Regions from separate parts of the Gelria sp. Kuro-4 genome, predicted to be linked through region 1. Evidence: riboswitches for the same ligand, from Rfam matches in the RefSeq annotation. Region 1 holds a riboswitch; each other region holds the start of a gene.
The links. Region 1 has a riboswitch for S-adenosylmethionine ahead of K5554_RS13175 (methionine ABC transporter ATP-binding protein). Riboswitches for the same ligand answer to the same signal wherever they lie in the genome.
Positions count from the first base shown of each region.

Region 2: it holds a riboswitch for S-adenosylmethionine, as region 1 does, so the genes downstream of both, K5554_RS05695 (homocysteine synthase) here and K5554_RS13175 (methionine ABC transporter ATP-binding protein) in region 1, are expected to answer to the same signal.
Region 3: it holds a riboswitch for S-adenosylmethionine, as region 1 does, so the genes downstream of both, K5554_RS06545 (hypothetical protein) here and K5554_RS13175 (methionine ABC transporter ATP-binding protein) in region 1, are expected to answer to the same signal.

Region 1 is NZ_AP024619.1:2,628,549-2,635,126, reverse strand. Features, by position in the region: gene K5554_RS13190 ([Fe-Fe] hydrogenase large subunit C-terminal domain-containing protein) at 1-1,379, opposite strand, end outside; gene K5554_RS13185 (MetQ/NlpA family ABC transporter substrate-binding protein) at 1,537-2,379, opposite strand; gene K5554_RS13180 (methionine ABC transporter permease) at 2,376-2,993, opposite strand; partial or broken gene K5554_RS13175 (methionine ABC transporter ATP-binding protein) at 3,136-3,849, opposite strand; SAM riboswitch class I at 3,912-4,026, opposite strand; gene K5554_RS13170 (cell wall metabolism sensor histidine kinase WalK) at 4,079-5,491, opposite strand; gene K5554_RS13165 (response regulator transcription factor) at 5,488-6,165, opposite strand; gene K5554_RS13160 (PepSY domain-containing protein) at 6,338-6,578, opposite strand, start outside.
Region 2 is NZ_AP024619.1:1,135,761-1,142,338, forward strand. Features, by position in the region: gene K5554_RS05670 (DUF3842 family protein) at 1-295, shown strand, start outside; gene K5554_RS05675 (ECF transporter S component) at 466-1,002, shown strand; gene panC (pantoate--beta-alanine ligase) at 1,103-1,954, shown strand; gene panD (aspartate 1-decarboxylase) at 1,954-2,331, shown strand; gene K5554_RS05690 (homoserine O-acetyltransferase) at 2,303-3,406, opposite strand; gene K5554_RS05695 (homocysteine synthase) at 3,419-4,705, opposite strand; SAM riboswitch class I at 4,851-4,960, opposite strand; gene K5554_RS05700 (phosphoribosyltransferase family protein) at 5,043-5,603, opposite strand; gene K5554_RS05705 (hypothetical protein) at 5,617-6,578, opposite strand, start outside.
Region 3 is NZ_AP024619.1:1,310,876-1,317,453, reverse strand. Features, by position in the region: gene K5554_RS06560 (electron transfer flavoprotein subunit alpha/FixB family protein) at 1-4, shown strand, start outside; gene K5554_RS06555 (methylenetetrahydrofolate reductase) at 176-1,054, opposite strand; gene K5554_RS06550 (homocysteine S-methyltransferase family protein) at 1,041-3,482, opposite strand; gene K5554_RS06545 (hypothetical protein) at 3,479-4,138, opposite strand; SAM riboswitch class I at 4,203-4,308, opposite strand; gene K5554_RS06540 (chromate transporter) at 4,742-5,407, shown strand; gene K5554_RS06535 (chromate transporter) at 5,411-5,932, shown strand; gene K5554_RS06530 (ABC-ATPase domain-containing protein) at 5,937-6,578, opposite strand, start outside.

The DNA.
Region 1 (6,578 bases):
GGTGATACCGGGTCGGGGGGTTTTACGGAGGTAAGGTTTACCGCCGGGGCGTGGCGGGCGTACAGCGAGCGGGCCCGCTCGTTGCTGACCGCCTCCAGCACCGGGGCCTCGGCGGCGAACTCATCGACCTCTTGACGGCCGACCTCCGGCGGGACGAGCTTCCCCGGGCCGCCCACGCAGCCGCCCGGGCAGGCCATGCCTTCGAGGAAGGTGGCCTTAAGTTCGCCGGCTTCGGCCTTCTTGAGAAGTTCACTGCACTCTTTAATGCCGTTGCCCTGGCGCGCGGCCACCGCCGTGCCGGGGGCCAGTTTCGCGATGCTGCGCATGATGGCGGCTGTAACGCCGCCGGTGTGCCCGTAGATACGGCCGTCGTGGCTGGCGTCCCGCAGGGCGGGCGCCGCCGCCCGGCGCGGCACGGTGATGCCCCCCGCTTCCAGCAGGGCGGCCGCCTCCTCGAAGGTGAGGACAAAGTCCACGGCGTCGGCCAGCTCCCTCTGGCGCGCCTCCGACTTTTTGGCGATGCAGGGACCGATGAACACCACGCGCGTACCGGGGTGCTCAGCCTTCTCCAGGCGGCCGATGGCGATCATGGGGGAAACTGAATCGGAAATAAGGTGCGCCAGGCGCGGGCGGAACTTCTGTACCAGGCGGATAAAGGGCGGGCAGCAGCAGGACGTGATCATAAAGGGGTCACCGCGCCGGATGCGCCGCAGGTACTCCTCTGCTTCCTTAATGGTGATGACGTCCGCCCCCAAGGCCACCTCCACCACCCGGTGAAAGCCGAACTCCCGGAGTGCCGCCGCCACTTCCTCGCCGAAAACGTCCGGCCCGAACTGCCCGGCGAAGGCCGGGGCCACCACTGCCGCCACCGGCCCCCGCCCGTCAAGGAGGAGCTTGGCCACCTGCACTATCTCCGCTTTGTCCGACAGCGCGGCCGCCCGGCAGGCGCCGATGCAGAGCCCGCAGTTGAGGCAGCGCTCGTTGTCAACTTGGACCGTACCCGCCGGTCCTTTTTTTAGTGCTCCGGTGACACAGGCGGCTTCGGCGGCGCACTCCATGTCCCGGCAACCGGCGCAGGCGCCGGGAACCGCCACAATGGTGGGCGTTTCCGGTGTACCTGTCTCCAGGGCGCGCCGCGCCGCCTGGGCAAGGGTTTCCCCGCCCGCCGGGTGCGGGTTGAGCCCCAGCGCACAGCGCACGTGCCCGGCGGCCGCCTGCCGGGCCGCCGCTTCGCTCTGCCCCCGCTCGCGCCAGAACGGGGTCAGGCTTTTTGCCAAGTCCTCCACTTTTGCGACCAGTGTTCCGGCCTGGAGCGCGCCTGCCACCTCCCGAAAGAGGCGCCGGCGCAAAGCCTGGGTCGGGGTAAGTTCAAGTTCCATCGCTATCACCCCGGTTTAGTTTAACCCGGAAGCGCCTTCACTCTACCCGGCGCTGCAGCCGCACAAGACAAGCCGGTCCCAGGCCGCGCAGAGTACGTTGCTCCGCCACGGGAAGGCCGGGACCGGCCGGACAAAGGGCGAAAGCGGGCGGCGGCCGTCAGAAGGCCGGTACCACGGCGCCCTGGTATTTCTCCTCGATGAACTGCTTCACCTCGGGTGTGTTGAGGGCAGCGGCCAGTTTTTGAAGCGGCTCTTTATCCTTGTCCTCCGGCCGCACCACCAGGACGTTCACATAGGGCGAATCCTTGTCTTCGATAAAAAGCGCATCCTGGGTGGGCACCAGCTTCGCTTCCAGGGCGTAGTTGGTGTTGATCACGGCCAGGTCCACGTCTGCGAGCGTGCGCGGCAGGGAGGCCGCATCCAGCTCCTTGATCTTCAGGTTGTGCGGGTTCTCGGCGATGTCGAGGGGCGTGGCGGTGATGCCCACGCCTTCTTTCAGCTTAAGAAGCCCGGCGCTCTGCAAAAGGAGCAGGGCCCGCCCGCCGTTGGTGGCGTCGTTGGGGATGGCGACGCTGGCACCGGCCGGCACATCCTTGAGGTCCTTAAGCTTCTTAGAGTAGATGCCCATGGGTTCGATGTGAACGCGGGCGATGTAGGTGAGGCTGTTGCCGGTGCCCTTATTGAAGCTCTCCAGGTACGGGATGTGTTGGAAGTAGTTGGCGTCGAGCTCCTTGGCCGCCAGAGCGGGATTAAGCTGCGTGTAGTCGCTGAATTCCTTTACTTCCAGGGTGATGCCTTCTTTTGCCAAGGCGGGTTTGACAAAGTTGAGGATTTCCGCGTGCGGCACGGTGGTAGCGCCTACCTTAAGCGTCACCTGGGCCTGGGCGGCAGGTTCCGAGCTGCCGCCATTTTCCTGGGGCTTGGCCGGCGCGCAGGCCGCCAGGCTCGTGGCGACGAGGACGGCGACAATGAAGAGCGCCAGGCGAACTTTTGTTTTCATGCACTGAACCCCCTTTGATCTTTGGCCGCCCGCCGGGCCAGCCAGTTGCCGGCCGACTGGGCAACCTGTACCAGAGCGATCAGGATGACGACGGTCTCTAAGAGCACATCGTCACGGAATCTTTGGTAGCCGTAACGGATGGCGATGTCCCCTAAACCACCTCCTCCGATGGCTCCCGCCATGGCCGAGTAACCCACCAGGTTGATCGCCGTGAGGGTGAATCCCAGAAGGAGCGCCGGCCAGGCCTCCGGGAGAAGCACCTTGAAAATGATCTGGGCCGGTGAGGCGCCCATGGCCTGCGCCGCTTCCACCACGCCCGGATCCACCTCCTTGAGCGCGCTCTCCACCACGCGCGCCACAAAGGGGATGGCGGCCGCCGCCAGGGGGACGATGGCCCCGCGGGTGCCGATGGCGACACCGACCAGGAGTTTGGTGACGGGCATAAGGAGAAAGAGAAGGATGATAAAAGGGATGGAGCGCCCAGCGTTGACCACGGCCCCCAGGACGGCGTTAAGCCGGGGCCGGGGCAGCAGGTGCTCCGGTGCCGTCACCACCAGCAGCACCCCCAGGGGTACCCCAGCGGCCAGGGCGATAGCCAAGGAAAGGCCGACCATGGAGAGGGTCTGCCCAGTGGCCTCCAGGATGAGGCGTTGCAGGGCCGCATCGGTGAGCAGCGCGCGCACCTTACACCACCCCCGCCGCCGGGGCCAGGGTCACCCGGCTTGGCGGCAAGAGCCCGCTGATGCTGAGCAGGCGCCGCGTGGCCGCCGCCCGCGGGCGGCTGAAGACCTCCCGGACCGGCCCTTCCTCCACCAGCCGGCCCTGTTCCAGCACGGCCACCCGGTCGCACACGGCCTGGATTACGGGCAGCTCGTGGGTGATGAGAACAATGGTTACGCCCAGGCCGGTGTTGATCTCCTTAAGGAGCGCCAGGATGGACTGGGTGGTTTCCGGGTCGAGGGCCGAGGTGGCTTCGTCGGAAAGGAGGAGCTTCGGGCGACAGGCCAGCGCCCGGGCGATGCCCACCCGCTGCTTCTGGCCGCCGGAGAGCTGGTGCGGGTAGGCGCCGGCTTTGTCCGCCAGCCCCACCAGCTCCAGCAACTCCGCCACGCGCGTTTTGATGGCCGCCGGCCGTGCGTGGACAATCTCCAGCGGGAAGGCTACGTTCTCGGCTACGGTGCGGAGCTTGAGGAGATTGAAGTGCTGGAAGATCATGCCGATGCCTTGGCGCGCCCGGGCCAGCTCGCTCCGGTCGAGTGTCGCCAGGTTCCGGCCCGCCACCCAGACCTCGCCGGCGGTGGGCCGCTCGAGGAGGTTAAGGCAGCGGATGAGGGTGCTCTTACCGGCGCCGGAAAGGCCCATCACGCCGAAGATCTCTCCCTGCGCCACCCGGAAGGACACGTCCGTAAGCGCCGTTACCTTCCCGGTGGGTGTCTCATACACCTTTGTCAGGTGCTTCACCTCGATCACTTTTTTCTCCCTCCTTGAAGCAACAAAAACCCCTCCGACAGACGGAGGGGTTTAATTCCGCACTCTCATCTGCCAGGACAGCACCTCTCGTCCTGCTGGAATTGGCACCGGGCCGCGCATGAGCGGCTGGTTGCCGAGGTTTCACAGGGCCAGTCCCTCCACCTCTCTGGATAAGAGCCCTCAGCTATTCACTTGTTGGCATGAATATTAGCATGGAAAACGGGAGCTGTCAAGAGCCCGGCGGCAGCCAAACGGTAAAGGTGGTGCCGCGCCCTACCTGGCTCTGAACGTCGATACGGCCGCCGTGGGCGGTGACGATCCAGCGCGCGATGGCCAGGCCCAGGCCGGTTCCGCCGTTTGCCCGGGAACGCGCCTTGTCCAACCGGTAAAAGCGCTCAAAAATGTGCGGCAGGGCCTCCGGCGGGATCCCGGGCCCGGTGTCTGCTACGGCCAGGACAATCCCGCCTTCCTGGGCCGTAAGCCGCACCCTGACCTGTCCCCGGTACGTGTACTTGATGGCGTTTTCCACCAGGTTAATGAGGAGCCGCGTGAGCTGTGTTTGATCGCCCCAAAAGGTAAGGGAGGACGGGGCCTCAACCTTGAACTCCAGGCCCTTGGCTGCAGCCGCAGCGGCCAGTTCCGCCGCTACATCGCGTACCAGCGCGGCCAGGTCCAACTCTTCGTACTCCAGCCCCAGGCGGGAGCTGTCACTGCGGGCCAAAAAAAGCAGCTGGGCGATAAGTTTGGCCATGCGCTGGGTTTCCGCTTGAATGGTGGTCAGGGCGGCCCTGGCCTCTGGAGGCAGCGCGGGCAGGTGCAGGGCATCCTCTGTTTGTGCAGCCACCACCGCCAGCGGCGTGCGCAGCTCGTGCGAGGCATCGGCCGTAAACTGGCGCTGGCGTTCAAAGGCTGCTTCCAGGCGGCCTAGCATTTCATTGAAGGTTTGGGCCAGATGGCCTACTTCGTCATTGGCGCTGGGAACCCTGACCCGTTCGGACAGGTTGCCCTGTCCGATGGCCCGGGCCGTTCGGGTGATCCGGTCGATGGCGCCCAGGGCGCGCCGGCTGATAAAGAGCCCGCCGAGCGCACCCACCAGGAGAAACGGGGGTGCCGCCGCCAGGAGGAGGAACAGAAAACGGTGGCTGGTTGCTTCCACGCCTTGGGTGGTGCGTGCCGCCCGCACCCAGGCGATTACCCGGCCACCGTCCTCTACCGGCAGGGTGACCACAAACCAGCCCTGGCCGTGAACTTCTAAGTGCTGGGGTTGCGAACCGGTGGGGGGTACCCCCATTTTCTCTGGTAAGACGCCCGGGACCGCCTCGCCCAGGAGCCGGTTGCCGCGTCCATCGTATAATGCCACCTGTGTGCCGGAAGGTGCCAGGTGAATGGGTTCTGAAACGCGGGGGTGGCCGTCTTCCACCTCCACCTGGGCTAAAACCTGTTGGGCGTGGGTTGCGACCAGGGTTGCCACTTCCGCCTTCCCGCCACGGTCCAAGGTGAGGTAGACCACAGAACTGAAAAAAGCTAAGACGACTGTCAAGAGCATCGAGAACCAGAGGGTTAGGCGGGCACTGATGGTAAGGTTCCGTTCCAGAAGACGCAGTGCGGCGCCGGCCAGGGCGCGCAATTTTTTCAGCATCATTCCGGCGCCCTCAACTGGTAACCAGTACCGCGCACTGTTTGGATGAGCTTGGGTTCGAACCCGTCATCCACCTTGCGGCGCAGATAGCGGATGTAAACGTCCACCACGTTGGAGAGGCCTGTAAAGTCGTAATCCCAAACGTGCTCGGCAATCTGGCTCCGGCTCAAGACCTGATTGGGGTGACGCATGAGGTACTCGAGCAGGGCGTATTCCTTGGCCGTAAGCTTAATCTCCTGTCCGTCACGCGTTACCTGGTGTGTCACCGTATTGAGCTCCAGGTCGGCTACCGTTAAAATGGGGCCCCGGTGTTCCTCGCCGCTACGCCTAAGGAGCGCGCGCACGCGCGCCAGGAGCTCCTCAAAGGCGAAGGGCTTGGTGAGGTAGTCGTCCGCCCCGGCGTCCAGTCCCTTCACCTTGTCTTCCAGCGCGTCGAGGGCGGTGAGGATTAAAACGGGCGTGTTGTCGCCACGGCTGCGCAGCGCTTTGAGGACGCTGCGGCCGTCCTGTTTCGGCAGCAGCTGGTCCAAGATGACGCAGTCGTAGCGCACGGCCGCGAGAAAATCGAGCGCTTCCTCTCCGTCCCTTGCCAGGTCCACAGCGTAGCCTGCTTCCTTGAGACGGCGAACGACCACCCGGGCGAGATCGGGCTCGTCTTCGACCACCAACAGGCGCACACGGGTCCCTCCTTCATTTAGTCTATTGTACCTCCAGAATGTTAAGGTCAGGTTAAAGCGGCTCGCTAAGCTGCGTCCCGGTATAAAAAAGGCGCTCCCTCACCTAGGCGGGCGAGGGAGCTTTTTCGCAGGGGGGATCAGGTCGAAAGTGGCGCCGGCTGGTTCACCCAGGTCAGTTTTGAAACTCGCCTTCTTGTTCCACCTGGATGTTGTCCGTGTCGGCTTCGGCACCGGACTTCTCGCTTTCCAGCTTTTCCTGCTCGGTTTCGCCGCCGGCATCCTTTTCCTGGGCTAGGACCCGGCCACTCCCGGCGTCTACCTTAACATCCAGGGACTCACCAGTCTTAGCGGTGAGTTCCACCTGGTAAACCAGGTACCCATTCTCATCCCCCAACTCAGTCTTAACCACCTTG
Region 2 (6,578 bases), 1.4 Mb from region 1:
CGCCATGGTGCGTGCCGGCGCGGCCCGCGGAGCCTCCGGCGAAAACGCCATCCGGGTGACGGCCCGGGAAGTGGACGTCATCGTCGGGCCTTTGGGGATTATCATCCCCAACTCCATGATGGGCGAAATCACCGCTGCCATGGCTGAAGCCGTGGTGGCCAGCCCGGCGAAAAAGCTGCTTCTGCCCGTGGCCCAGCCGCACGTGGAGCTGGTGGGCGTACCGGCGCAGCCGCTGGGTGCCCTTATCCGCGCGGCCGCCGAAAGGCTGGGGGAGCTGCCTAAGCCGGCGCGTTGAAGCCGTGTGGGCTGAACAGGGCCCGATGAATCGGGCCCCAAGGGACGGGAAAAGCGTAGGAGTGCAGTCCATTGTGCCGCCATTGCACACGAATGAGTTTTGGACCATGAAGGCCCGCGGCCGGTTCGAAAACCGGCCCCGGGCCTTACGTATTTGTGAGGAGGTAGAGTATGAAAACACGTGACCTGGTCGTTGCCGGGCTGCTCATCGCCCTGGCCGTCACCCTGCCCCTGGCGGCCCACCTGATCAAGGTGGGCGGGCCGGTGCTCCTGCCCATGCACATCCCGATTTTCCTGGCCGGCCTACTGCTCGGCCCCGGCCTGGCTGCCGCCGTGGGTGTGCTGGCGCCGCTCGTGAGTTTTTTCCTGACCGGAATGCCGCCGCTCTCCCCGCCCGTGCTGCCGCTCATGGTGGTTGAGCTGGCCACCTATGCCCTGGTCCTTTCCGTTCTTACCCGCCGCACGTCCTGGAGCATCTGGCTTACCCTGCCTGTTGCCATGCTGGCCGGCCGTGTGGCCCTGGGGCTTGCGGCTGCAGTCATCGGTCCCCTGTTCGGCTTCCACGTCAACCCCGTGTTTTACGTGTACGGCGCCCTGGTACAGGGGCTGCCGGGGTTGGCCCTGCAGCTCATCATTATCCCCCTGGTGGCGCTTCAGCTGCGGCGGAGCCACCCTGCCGTTATAGCGGGGGATATGGCCAAACCGTGACGAAAAGTCTCGAAAATAAGCGGCGCGCCCTCGTCTGGGGCGCGCCCGTGTGCTATAATGGAACGAAACGAGCTCCTGTAGAGAAGGGGTGAACTGCAGCGTGAACGTGGTAGAGACAATCGCCGGTGTACGGGAGCTGGTGCGGGCCGAGCGCCGGAGGGGGAAGAGCATCGGCCTGGTGCCTACGATGGGCTACCTGCACGAGGGGCACCTCAGCCTGATTCGGCGGGCGCGGACGGAGTGTGACTTTGTGGTGGTGAGCGTTTTTGTTAACCCACTCCAGTTTGGTCCCCAGGAGGACTATAACACGTATCCCCGCGACCTGAACCGGGACGCCCGGCTGGCTGCGGAAGCAGGTGCCGCTGTTATTTTTCACCCGGCGCCGGCGGAGATGTATCCGGAAGGCTTTCAGACCCATGTGGAAGTGGAAAGGCTCAGCCAGGGCTTGTGCGGTGCTTTTCGTCCGGGACACTTCCGCGGGGTGGCTACGGTAGTGACCAAGCTGTTTAATATTGTCACCCCCGACCGTGCCTATTTCGGCGAAAAAGACGCGCAGCAGTTGGCGCTGATTCAGCGGATGGTGCGCGACCTGAACCTCGATGTGGAGATCGTCCCCCTGCCCATCGTGCGCGAGAGCGACGGCCTGGCGCTCAGCTCCCGCAACACCTACCTTTCCCCGGCGGAGCGGCGGGCGGCCACCGTGCTCTACCGGGCCCTCCTGCGCGGCCGCGACCTGATTGCCGCCGGCGAACGCGACGGGCGGCGTGTGGGAGAGGCCGTACGCGGCACCCTCCAGGCCGAGCCCCTCGTCAGCCGCATCGATTATGTTGCGGTTGTGGATCCGGAAACGCTGGCGGAAAAGGCCGCCCTTTCCGGCCGCGTAATGCTGGCGGTGGCGGCCTATATCGGCAAGGTACGGCTTATTGACAACATCAGGGTGGTCGTCGACTGATGCTGCTCAACCTGCTCAAAGCCAAGATCCATCGCGCCACGGTTACGGCGGCGGACCTGCACTACGAGGGCAGCATCACGGTGGACCGCGCGCTGATGGAGGCTGCCGGCCTGCTGGAGCATGAGCGAGTGCAGGTGGTGGACGTCGACAACGGTGTCCGGCTGGAAACATACGTCATACCCGGGGAGGCCGGGAGCGGTACCATCTGTCTTAACGGCGCGGCGGCGCGGTTGGTGCAACCGGGGGACAAGGTGATCATCATGGCCTACACCTGGGTGAGCGCTGAAGAAGCTCTGGGCTTCCGGCCGCGGGTTGTGCTGGTGGACCAGGCCAACAAAGTCAAGGAAATCAAGCTCCCAGGAGAAACTCCTCGATGATGTAGCCCAGTTGATCGAATTCGATAAGAAAAGCGTCGTGGCCGTAGGGAGAGATGATCTCACGGTAGGCGGCGCTTTTCTTGTTGGCCCGAAGCGCCCGCACGATTTCCTTCTGCTGGTAGGGCGGGAAGAGAAAGTCCGAGCTGATGCCCACCATGAGGACTCGCGGGCGGTAGCCGGCCAGGGCGGCTGTAAGCGAAGGGTATCCTTCCTGGAGGTCGAACAGATCCATGGCTTTGGTGAGATACAGGTAAGAATCGGCATCGAAGCGCCGCACCAGTTTTTCGCCCTGGTAGGCCAGGTAGCTTTCCACCTGCAGGCGGCTGTCCAGGCGATACCGTTCCTCCGGCGGGCTGGCCCAGGCATGACCGAATTTCCTCCGCCAGGAAAGGTCGCTCTTGTAGGTGATGGTGCCGATGGCCCGAGCCAGGGCCAGGCCCTGTACCGGGTCGAGCAAAATGGCCTGGCGTTGGGCGTAGTTCCAGGCCAGCGCCTGGGTGGAAAGGGCGGCGGCTGCACCGATGGCGACGACGTTTTCCACGAGCGCAGGGTAGGCCCGGCCCCACTCCAGGGCCTGCAGCCCGCCCAGGGAGCCGCCGGCCACGGCTACCAGGCGCCTTACCCCCAGCTCCGCCAGGAGGCGGTGCTGCAGCTTTACCATATCGGCCACGGTGATCACCGGGAAGGAGCGGCCGTAGGGCCGGCCGGTGGCCGGGTGGAGGCTGGTCGGCCCGGTGCTCCCGGCGCAGCCGCCCAGGATGTTGCTGCAGATGACGTAGTAGCGTTCGGTGTCGAAGGCGCGGCCGGGGCCGATGAGCGGGTCCCACCAGCCGGGCGCCTTATCCTCCGGCGTGTGCCGGCCGGCGGCGTGCGCGTCGCCCGTGAGGGCATGGCAGATGAGAATGGCGTTGTCCCGCGCGGCGTTCAGCTCCCCATAGGTTTCATAGGCCACGGCCAGCGGGGCCAGGGTGGCGCCGCACGACAGGGTGAGGCCCTCCGGGAAGGTGACGGAGCGGGTGTGCACCAGGCCGACGCCTTCCAGGTGCCTTTCTACTGTAAGGGGAGCTCCGGTCATTTTGCCACCTCCTCACGAAACGGCTGTTTTCAGGGCCTGGTCCAGATCGGCGATGATGTCGTCCACGTCCTCGAGCCCGATGGAGAGGCGCACCAGGTCGGGCGTAACGCCGCTGGCGAGTTGTTCTTCCTCGCTCAACTGCTGGTGGGTGGTGCTGGCCGGGTGGATCACCAGCGAGCGGGCGTCCCCCACGTTGGCGAGGAGCGAAAAGAGCTCCAGGCTGTCCATGAACCGGCGGCCGCTCTCCACCCCGCCCTTGATGCCGAAGGTGAGAATGGCGCCGCCCTTCCCCTGCAGGTACTGTTGGGCCTGCGGGTAAGAGGGGTGGGAGGGTAGGGCGGGGAAGTTCACCCAGCTCACGTAGGGCGAACCCTCCAGGTAGCGGGCCACGGCCAGGGCGTTTTCCGCGTGCCGCTCCATCCTAAGCGGCAGCGTTTCCAGGCCCTGCAGGAAGAGAAAGGCGTTAAAGGGGCTCAGGCAGGCGCCGGTGTCGCGCAGCAGTTGCACCCGGGCCTTAACGATATAGGCCTGTCTGCCGAACGTCTCTGTATAGGAGATGCCGTGGTAGCTGGGGTCCGGTGCCGTGAAGGCGGGGAAGTTCCCGTTGGTCCAGTCGAAGCGGCCCGAGTCGACGATGACGCCGCCGATACTCGTGCCGTGCCCGCCGATGAATTTGGTGGCGGAGTGAACTACGATATCGGCTCCCCAATCGAAAGGCCGGCAAAGGTATGGGGAGGCAAAGGTGTTGTCCACAATGAGCGGGATGCCGGCGGTGTGGGCCACCTGGGCGATGGCGCTGAGGTCCGGCACGTCCAGCTTGGGGTTGCCGATGATCTCTACGTACAGGGCCCGCGTGCGGGGCGTAAGGGCACGCCGAAAGTTTTCCGGGTCGCCGGGGTCCACAAAGCGCGTGGTGATACCGAAGCGGGGGAGGGTGGCAGCAAAGAGGTTGTACGTCCCGCCGTAGAGGCTGCTGGCGGAGACAATCTCGTCGCCGCTGTGGGCCACATTGGTTACGGCGTAAAAGACGGCGCTTAGGCCGGAGGCGGTGGCCAGGGCGCCCACACCGCCTTCCAGGGCGGCGACGCGCTCTTCAAAAACCGCCACCGTCGGATTGTCAATACGGGTGTAGATGTGCCCGTTTTCCTTCAGGGCGAACAAGTCCGCGGCGTGCTGAGCATCGCGGAAGGTGTACGAGCTGGTCTGGAAAATCGGGACGGCGGTGGCGCCGGTGGCCGGGTCGGGCCGCTGACCGGCATGAATGGCCAGGGTGGCAAAACCGAGTTTGCGCTGCGACATGTTTATTCCTCCCAAGTTAGGGTATAGCGAGGAGACAGGCCTACAGGATCCCGGGAAGCCTTGGTTGCGGCGAGAGAGAGACTGGCGCGCGCCCTGCACAGGCAACAAAAAACCCTCTTCGATAAGAAGAGGGTTTCTTCGCCTCCTCTTATCTCTCAGAGCGGGCCCGCTCTGCAGGATTTGGCACCGGGTTGGGCATCCCCAACTGGTTGCCGGGCGTCATTGGGCCAGTCCCTCAGCCACTCGCGATAAGAGTTTCCTGTGCAGTTGTTGCCATTAACTATACACGCCGGCCACGGGTTTGTCAATACCCTACGGTTACGAATTCCTTCAAGCTTTAAGCCGGTCGGCCTGCAGCACTCTTAAAAAGGGGCAGCTTCTCGAGAAAGATGATGTCGTTGCGCTCTGCCGCCTCACCCTCAGCCAGAATGGCCGCCCGGGCCGCCACCGTGCCGCCGGCGCTCTTTACCAGGTGCTCTACCGCCTCCAGCGAGGCGCCGGTGGAGATCACATCGTCCACAACGGCCACCCGCCGGCCGCACACGGCGGCGGCGTCCTTCCCGTCCAAGCAGAGGATCTGCTTTTTCTGGGTGGTGATAGAGACCACCTCGGTGACCAGGGGGTCGATCATGTAGGGCTTAATGCTTTTTCTGGCCACGAGATAGCGCTTAAGCCCCAGGATGCGCGAAAGCTCCTGCGCCAGGGGAATGCCCTTGGCCTCGGCGGAGACCACGAAGTCCACCGGGGGCAGGCGCCGGGCGATCTCGGGTGCCGCGGCTTCCACCAGCTCGGCGTCGCCCAGGATGACAAAACTCGCAATGGCCAGGCCCGGTGCCACTTCCACCAGGGGCAGCTCCCGTTCCAGCCCGGCCACGCGCAAATGGTACGTTGCAGGCATGGCACAACCTCCTTTACACTCCAAACAGCGCGATCAGGTACTTCATGGCTACCCCGGCCAGCATACCGAGGAAGGGGTCGGTGGTGGCGGTGACGGCCGCCGTCACTCCACCCACCAGGGGATCGGCCGTGACGGCCAGTTCGGCGTTGATGGGGAAGGTGACGATGGCGCCCAGCACCAGGAGAAAGCCGGCGATGGACTGCATAGGCACGTAACGGCCTAGCCGGGGCAGCAGTCCAGCCACCAGGATAAGGCCCATAAGAGACATCATTAAGGCACCGGACAGCAACGGGTGCGGTGCGGCCCCGGTGGCGGAGATGATGGATTCTACCGGTCCCCCGCCGAAGAGGGCGGAACCCAGGTCTGCCAGGCTGGAGACGATGGCCAGGTGGTCCAGGTTGAGGGTAGTCTTGGCGATAGAACCAGTGATATTACCAAAAGCGATGTTGGCACCGATGTTAAGGCAGATGAGGGCGGCGGCGCCGCGCAGCACGCGGGGCGTAGCGATAGGTCGCTGCAGAATGAAGCGCTCATACTCGCTGTTGTGGGCCACCGGGTTTACCTTGCCCAGCAGGTTGGCCACCATGGTGGAGACCGCTACCGAGGCCACGATGGTGTAGACCAGATTCTTGGTGGGCATGTAGACGAGAAGGGCAGTAGCGGCCGATACCAGTCCCACCGGCAGCTCTTCGCGCACCATGTTGACGGCCACTGCCGTGAGCACCACGCCTACGCCCGCCATCATGCCGTTGGTGACCACCGGCCCGACAAAGGTCACAATGGTCTGGAGAAGGCCCAGAATGCCGATCACGGTCATAACGGCACCTTCCCAAATCAGCATGGACAGACGTTCCTGGCGGTTTTGCCCCATGGTGCCCACCAGAGTAATCGTTTCCGCCTGGAAAGAGATGGGCGCAACCAGGCCGAAGGCCAGCGCGCCGGCGGCGCCAATGAAGAAGGCCACGGAGGTCGGAA
Region 3 (6,578 bases), 1.3 Mb from region 1:
CTGAGCACTACGAGGTCTGTCCCTGCGGTTGGGAAAAGACAAGGCTGTCGGTCGTAAGCGGCCGACAGCCTTTTGTGGCGCCCGGGAAAGGAAGTTGGACATCGGTGAAAGAAGATGGCCGCCTCGTGGCCAGGACGATGCTTTTGCTCGGCACTTAGCGGATCCGCCGCATTCTCTAAGCCGGCGAGGCAGCAACGGTGCTTTGCGGGGCGAGGCAGGCGAGGACACGTTCGGGATGTCCCATGGGAAAGAAGTGGATGCCGGCGCCCAGGGGAGCCAGGTCGGCGAAAAGCCGGCGCGCCAGGGACGGGCCGCAGGTGGGGTCTGCGTCCAGGTGCGCTAACACCTCATTGGGGATGCTGATGCCGGGGACGCGCACCACCAGGTTCCGGGCCATGGCCGCGCCGGTAAGCGGGAGGAACCCGAAGAGCACCGGGACGTGCCACGGCTCGACGGCGTGCGCGAAAGACTCCGCTACGCCCACTTCAAAGACAGGTTGGGTTTGGATAAAGTGTGCCCCGGCGGCCAGTTTCTCCTCCAGGCGCTTGAGCTCGCGCGCGCGGTCGCCTGCCCCCGGATTGGCCACCACGCCGATGAGAAAGCCTGTGCCCGGCAGTTCCCGCCCGGCCAGGCTCCGCCCGGCGTTAAGGCCGGCCGCTATGCGCACCAGGCCGGTGGAGTCTACATCGTAAACGCCGGTCGCCTGAGGGTGATCGCCCCGGGCCGGCTCATCGCCGGTTAAAGCCAGGATGTTGCGTACCCCCAGGCCCCACGCGCCTAAAAGTTCCGCCTGGAGGCCCAGCAGGTTGCGGTCGCGGCAGGTAAGGTGAAAGATGGTCTCAAGCCCGAGCTCCCGCTGCACCAGCGCCGCCACGGCAATGGGGCTCATCTTGAGGCGCGCCATGGGGCAGTCGGCGATGTTCACGGCATCCACCCGCCCGGCCAGCTCCCGGGCCTGTGCCAGGACGGGCGCCGGGTCGGCCCCGCGCGGCGGGTCGAGTTCCAGCGTTACCACAAACTGGCCGCGGGCGAGTTTTTCTTTAAGCGTGGGCATCTGTTTCAACCTCCTTACTTTGTTGCGCCCGGGCGATGAGCTGCCGCGCTAATGCCACCGCTCCCACCCCGTCAGCTGCATAGCCGTCCGCCCCGATACTCCTGGCATACTCTTCCGTCACCACCGCCCCGCCCACCATCACCGGCAGGTGCGGAGCGGCTCTTTTGACCGCCTGTACCGTTTGCTCGAGACTCGGCAGTGTTGTGGTCATGAGGGCGCTTAACCCCACCGCGTCGACACCGCCCGCAACCGCGGCCACCACCTCCTCCGGCGGCACGTCCCGCCCCAGGTCCACCACCTGAAAGCCGTTCGCCCTAAGCAGCGCCGCCACGATGTTCTTCCCGATGTCGTGGATGTCGCCGGCCACGGTGGCCAGGGCTACACGGCCGGCGCGGGCTACGCCGGCGGTGCCGATCGCCCGCTCGAGCAGCCCAAGAGCCGCTTCCATGGCTTCGGCGCTCAAAAGGAGCTGGGGAAGGAAGTACTCACCCCGGGCGTACATTTCACCTACCTGGCCCAGGGCCGGGAGGAGATCCGTGTTGAGCAGTTCCAAGGGATCGCGCCCGGCAGCCAGTTCCTCTTGTACACCCCTCACCAGAGCGTCTTTCTCACCCCGGCGCAGGGCCTGCCCCAGGTTTGCCCCTTTGCTGCGGTTCACTTCCCCTTCCCGGGCCACCTCCCCACCCTTTGGAGCGGCCGGCGCTTTTCCGGCCACGGTCTCAATGTACCTTTTTGCTCCCGGGTCACGCCCCGTCAGCGCCGCACCGGCGAGAAGGGTTTCCTTGATGCGGGTGCTGGCCGGGTCGGCGATCACGGCATCGAGGCCGGCCGCCAGGGCCATGGCCAGGAAGGTGCTGTTCAGAGTCTCCCGCCCGGGAAGGCCGTGGGAGACGTTGCTCACGCCGAGCAGCGTGCTGAGGCCGAGGTCTTTGGCCAGGCGTACAGCCCGCAGGGTCTCCCGGGGACCGGCCTCGGCCGCCCCGGCCGTCAGGGTAAGGCAGTCCACCAGCACGTCCTGGCGCGCAAGGCCCGCCTGCTCCGCCGCGGCCACTATTCGCCGGGCCACGGCCACCCTTTCCTCCGCCCGGGGCGGTATCCCCTGTTCATTCAGGGTGAGGGCCACCACCGCCGCCCCGTACTTTTTTGCCAGCGGCAGGACCGCCGCCAGGCTCTCCGGCCGACCGCTCACGCTGTTGATGAGGGCGCGCCCCGGATACTCCGGTAGAGCCGCCGCCAGGGCCTGTGGGTTGGCGCTATCTAGAACGAGCGGGCTCCCCAGTTGTGCGCCCAGCGCGCGCACGGCGTCCCGGAGGAGTTCGGGCTCCGGCCCGCCGGGAAGGCCGACGTTCACGTCCAGTGCCCCGGCCCCTTCTTCTTCCTGGCTGCGCCCCAGGGCCACCACCTCGTCCCAGGCGCGGGCCTTAAGGGCCGTGGCCAGGGCTTTTTTGCCGGTGGGGTTGATGCGCTCCCCGATGAGAAGCGGCGGGCATCCGCTCCCCACGAAGACGGTGCGGCTCCGCGAGCTCAGAGCCGCTCCGGGGATAACTGAACGCGCGGGTACGGCGCGCCCCTTCACTGCGGCTGTAAGTGCCGCAATGTGCGCCGGCGTGGTGCCGCAGCAGCCGCCGAGGAGCGCCACGCCCAGGTCGAGGAAGCGCTTCCCCCAGGCGGCGAACTCCTCCGGTCCCACGGGAAAGACGCTTTGCCCGCCTTCCGGCCGGGGCAGGCCGGCGTTGGGCTGCACCACCAGGGGAAGGGCTGTCGCCCGGGCCATCTCTGCCAAAACCGGCCAGAGTTCCTGCGCGCCACCCGAGCAGTTGGCCCCCACTGCCGCCGCTCCCAGGTGTGTGAGCACCACCGCCGCCGTGACCGGGTCCGTACCGGTAAGAGTGCGGGCGCCATTGCTGAACGTAAGGGTTACCACCACCGGGAGCCCCGTTTCCCGCGCCGCCAGGAGCGCCGCCCGCGCCTCCCCCAGCTCGCCCATGGTCTCGACCCACAGGATGTCCGCCCCCGCCGCAGCGCAGGCTTCAGCCTGCTCGGCAAAGACGGCGTATGCCTCCTCAAAAGTAAGGTCCCCCCAGGGCGCAAAGAGCCGCCCGGTGGGGCCGATGGAGGCGGCCGCCAGCGCCCGCCCCCCGGCCGCCTCCCGTGCTAAGCGCACGCCCGCCGCGTTAATCTCCCGCACCTTGGCCGCAAGGCCGTAGGCGGCCAGCTTCACCCGGTTGGCACCGAAGGTGTTGGTTTCGATGATCTGGGCACCGGCGGCCAGGTAAGCCGCATGCACCGCCTGCACGCGTTCGGGGTAGAGAAGGTTCCAACCCTCCGGGCATTCGCCCCGTGCCAGCCCCTGGGCCTGTAAGAGTGTTCCCATCGCCCCATCCACGATCACGGCTTTTCCCTCAACCAGTAAGTCAGCCAGATTCACTGCTCCTCCTCCCTCCGGTAGCGACAGCTCGTGCGCGGGCAGGCACGGCAACCACCGTTCACCGCCACGGGCTCCTTCATCCAGGCGATCACCGCCGTAACCGATTTTCGCGGTATTAGAAGGAGCGCCGCACTGAGGCTGATGCCGAGCCCCTCCGCCCCCGCCGCCTCAAGGAGCCGCGGCTGCACCGCCAGGTCCCAGTCGGCGTAGCCTGGACTCACCCGGGGAAGGAGGCAATACCCCCTCGCCCGCGCCTCAGCCGCCACCGAGTCGTTCACCTCGTCGGCCAGGGCCTCGGCCGCCGCCGAACCGGCCGCATCCAAGATGGCGCCTCGGGCGTACTCGCCGCGGGCAAAGGCCACCGCAGCCGCCTCCTCCAGCGCCGGCCCACACGTCACAGCGAGCGCCGTCAGGTGCTCCGCCCCGGCCAGGCGCCGCACCATGCGCGGCCCACTCACGGTAAGGTCCGTCCCGGCAAGGGTAATCTCGCCCTCCCCCACCTGCACCACCGGGTACGTCCGCCAGGAAAAGGCCGGCGTAAGGAGCTCTTCCGCTTCCGCCACCACCTCTTCAACACGCTCCGCCCACCGCACGTCTAGTTCCCGGCCACCCTTCAGGCCCAGGTAACGTGTAACCTCACGCCTGTCAATCCGCATCTTTCCTTCCTCCCCGGCGCTAAAAAAGGCCCCTTCCCAAAAGGAAGAGGCCTCTTGTGCGCTCCTCTTATCTTTCAGGAATCCTCCTGCTGGAATTGGCACCGGATCGGGCGCTCCCGATTGGTTGCCGGGCTTCATGGGGCCAGTCCCTCCGCCACTCTGGATAAGAGCATTTTTCAGTTGTGGTTAGCCATATTCTAGCCGCTGAAGCGGGCACTGTCAAGGGGGATGTCGTTTCGAACTACGGTTTTTGAGAAGGATTATCCGGCCGGTCGCCGAAGTTTTTACTATCCGTGGCCCAGCACAGCCGCTTGCCGTCCCGCAGGGCTTCATGCTCCTGGAAGCGCTGAACATCCTGAGCCATGGGACCCAAGCAGCCTCGACCCTCCCGGCCCGGAAAGCGTGCACTCCGCTGATTATGGCCGACCCCGAGACGACCCCTCAGGGGCGGGTCGGATCGCCGGGTGGAAGAACCGGCGCTCGGGTTCCGGCTACCTTCGCCGGTTGGTTGGGACAAGGCGGCGCGGAGCTGGCATAGATTTGCTTCCTATGTTATCCTATAGATAATCTGGCTTATTAAGGTAGGAGAGGGATGGTTTTGGGATGCAGGCGGGGGAGAGAGCGGGGAAGGCCCCGCTGAGCCGGTACGGGGAAAAGCAGGATAAAGGTAAGGCGTTCTTGCCTCCCACGCCGCTGCGCCTCTTTTGGTCTTTTTTCACCATTGGCGCGTTCACTTTCGGCGGTGGCTACGCCATGCTGCCCCTCATCCGTAAGTCTATTGTGGAGCGATCGGGCTGGATGGAAGATGAGGAGTTTGTGGACGCCATAGCCGTGGCCCAGAGCTCACCGGGCTCCATCGCCGTGAACATCGCGGCTTTAACAGGTTACAAGCTGAGCGGCCTGTCCGGCGCACTGCTCTCGGTGGCGGGGGCTGCCCTGCCCTCTTTCATCACCATTCTAGTGGTCGCATCTATCTTTCTGGGCGTCCAGCACAACCCCTATGTGCGCGCCGCCATGGCGGGAATGCGCCCGGCCGTGGTCGCGCTCATGGCCGCCGCCGTCTTCGACGTGGGTAAGACAGCCATCAAAAGCCGCTTCGGCGGCGCCCTCGCGCTGCTTGCCCTGCTGGCTCTCATCGGCTTCAACGTACACCCGGTGTTCGTCATCATTGCGGCAGCCACCGCCGGCGTAGCCGCCTGCCGCCTTGAGGTGGTTAAAGCGGAAAACGGTGCCGCTCAGGAAGAAAAAAAGGACAAGGAGGCCAGGTAAGACGTGATACTGCTTAAGCTTTTTGCCACCTTCTTCAAGATCGGCCTCTTTAGCTTCGGCGGCGGCTACGCCATGATCCCGCTGATCCAGCGGGAGGTCGTCACCCTGCACCAGTGGCTGACCCTGTCCCAGTTTATCGACGTGATTGCCATCTCGCAGGTGACGCCCGGGCCTATTGCCATCAATGCCGCTACCTTCGTGGGCTACAAGGCGGCCGGTGTTTGGGGTTCGGCTGCCGCCACCACCGGTGTGGTTATGCCCTCTGTGCTCGTGATCCTCGCCCTAACCTGGGTTTTCCTCCGCTACCGCTCGCTGGCGGCTGTGAAGGCCATGTTCACCGGCATCCGGCCGGCCGTGGTGGCCTTGATCGTGGCGGCCACCTGGAGCATAATCCCATCCTCCATCACGAATGTGAGCGGTGTGATCATTGCGGTAGTCGCGTTCTTCGCCATCCGCCGCCTTAAGCTCGATCCCATCTTGGTCCTGGTTCTGGCCGCTGTGCTGGGTGTGCTGATCTTCCAGTAGCCTCCTACCGCTTCTGGCGCACCGCGAGCCGGCGCAGGCGGTTGATAGCGGCGGCCAGTTCGTGGGGGCGCGGCGCGGCCAGTTCTCCAGGGTGCTGGCCGCGCCAGGGGGAAACCACCTCCAGGCCAGCCTGGGCGCAGTCGCTGAAGACAGCCGTCACCACCTCGCGCAGCGTCCGGTGCCGGTCTATGTAGTGGCGCGCTGCGTAGCGCAGCATCGCAGCGATGGCGTTCGCCTGCGCCGGGTCCACCAGTTGCTCCACGCTCGCCAGGTCCAGTTCCTCATGGCCGAGGAGGACGGTATCCGTCCCCTTGGCCTTCACTTTATCCCGGGCGCCGATGGCAAAGCTCTCCGGGAGCGGGATGCGCTCGGTTACGCTGGTAAGCGGCATTCCGGGTTCGGGCCGGCGGCCACTGGGGCGCGCCGCGGCGATGGCCCGCGCTTGGCCTGTCACCTCGGCCGGCAGGTAGTTTTGCATGCGAATTACCCGGTCGGCCACGTCCAGGTAGTCCCCGGCCCCACCCACCACCAGGATGGTGGACACGCCGAAGCGTTCGTAAAGCTCGCGCACGCGGTCGATGAAGGGTGTGATGGGCTCACCGGCCTTGGGGATAAGCTCCTGCATGCGCGCGTCACGGATCATGAA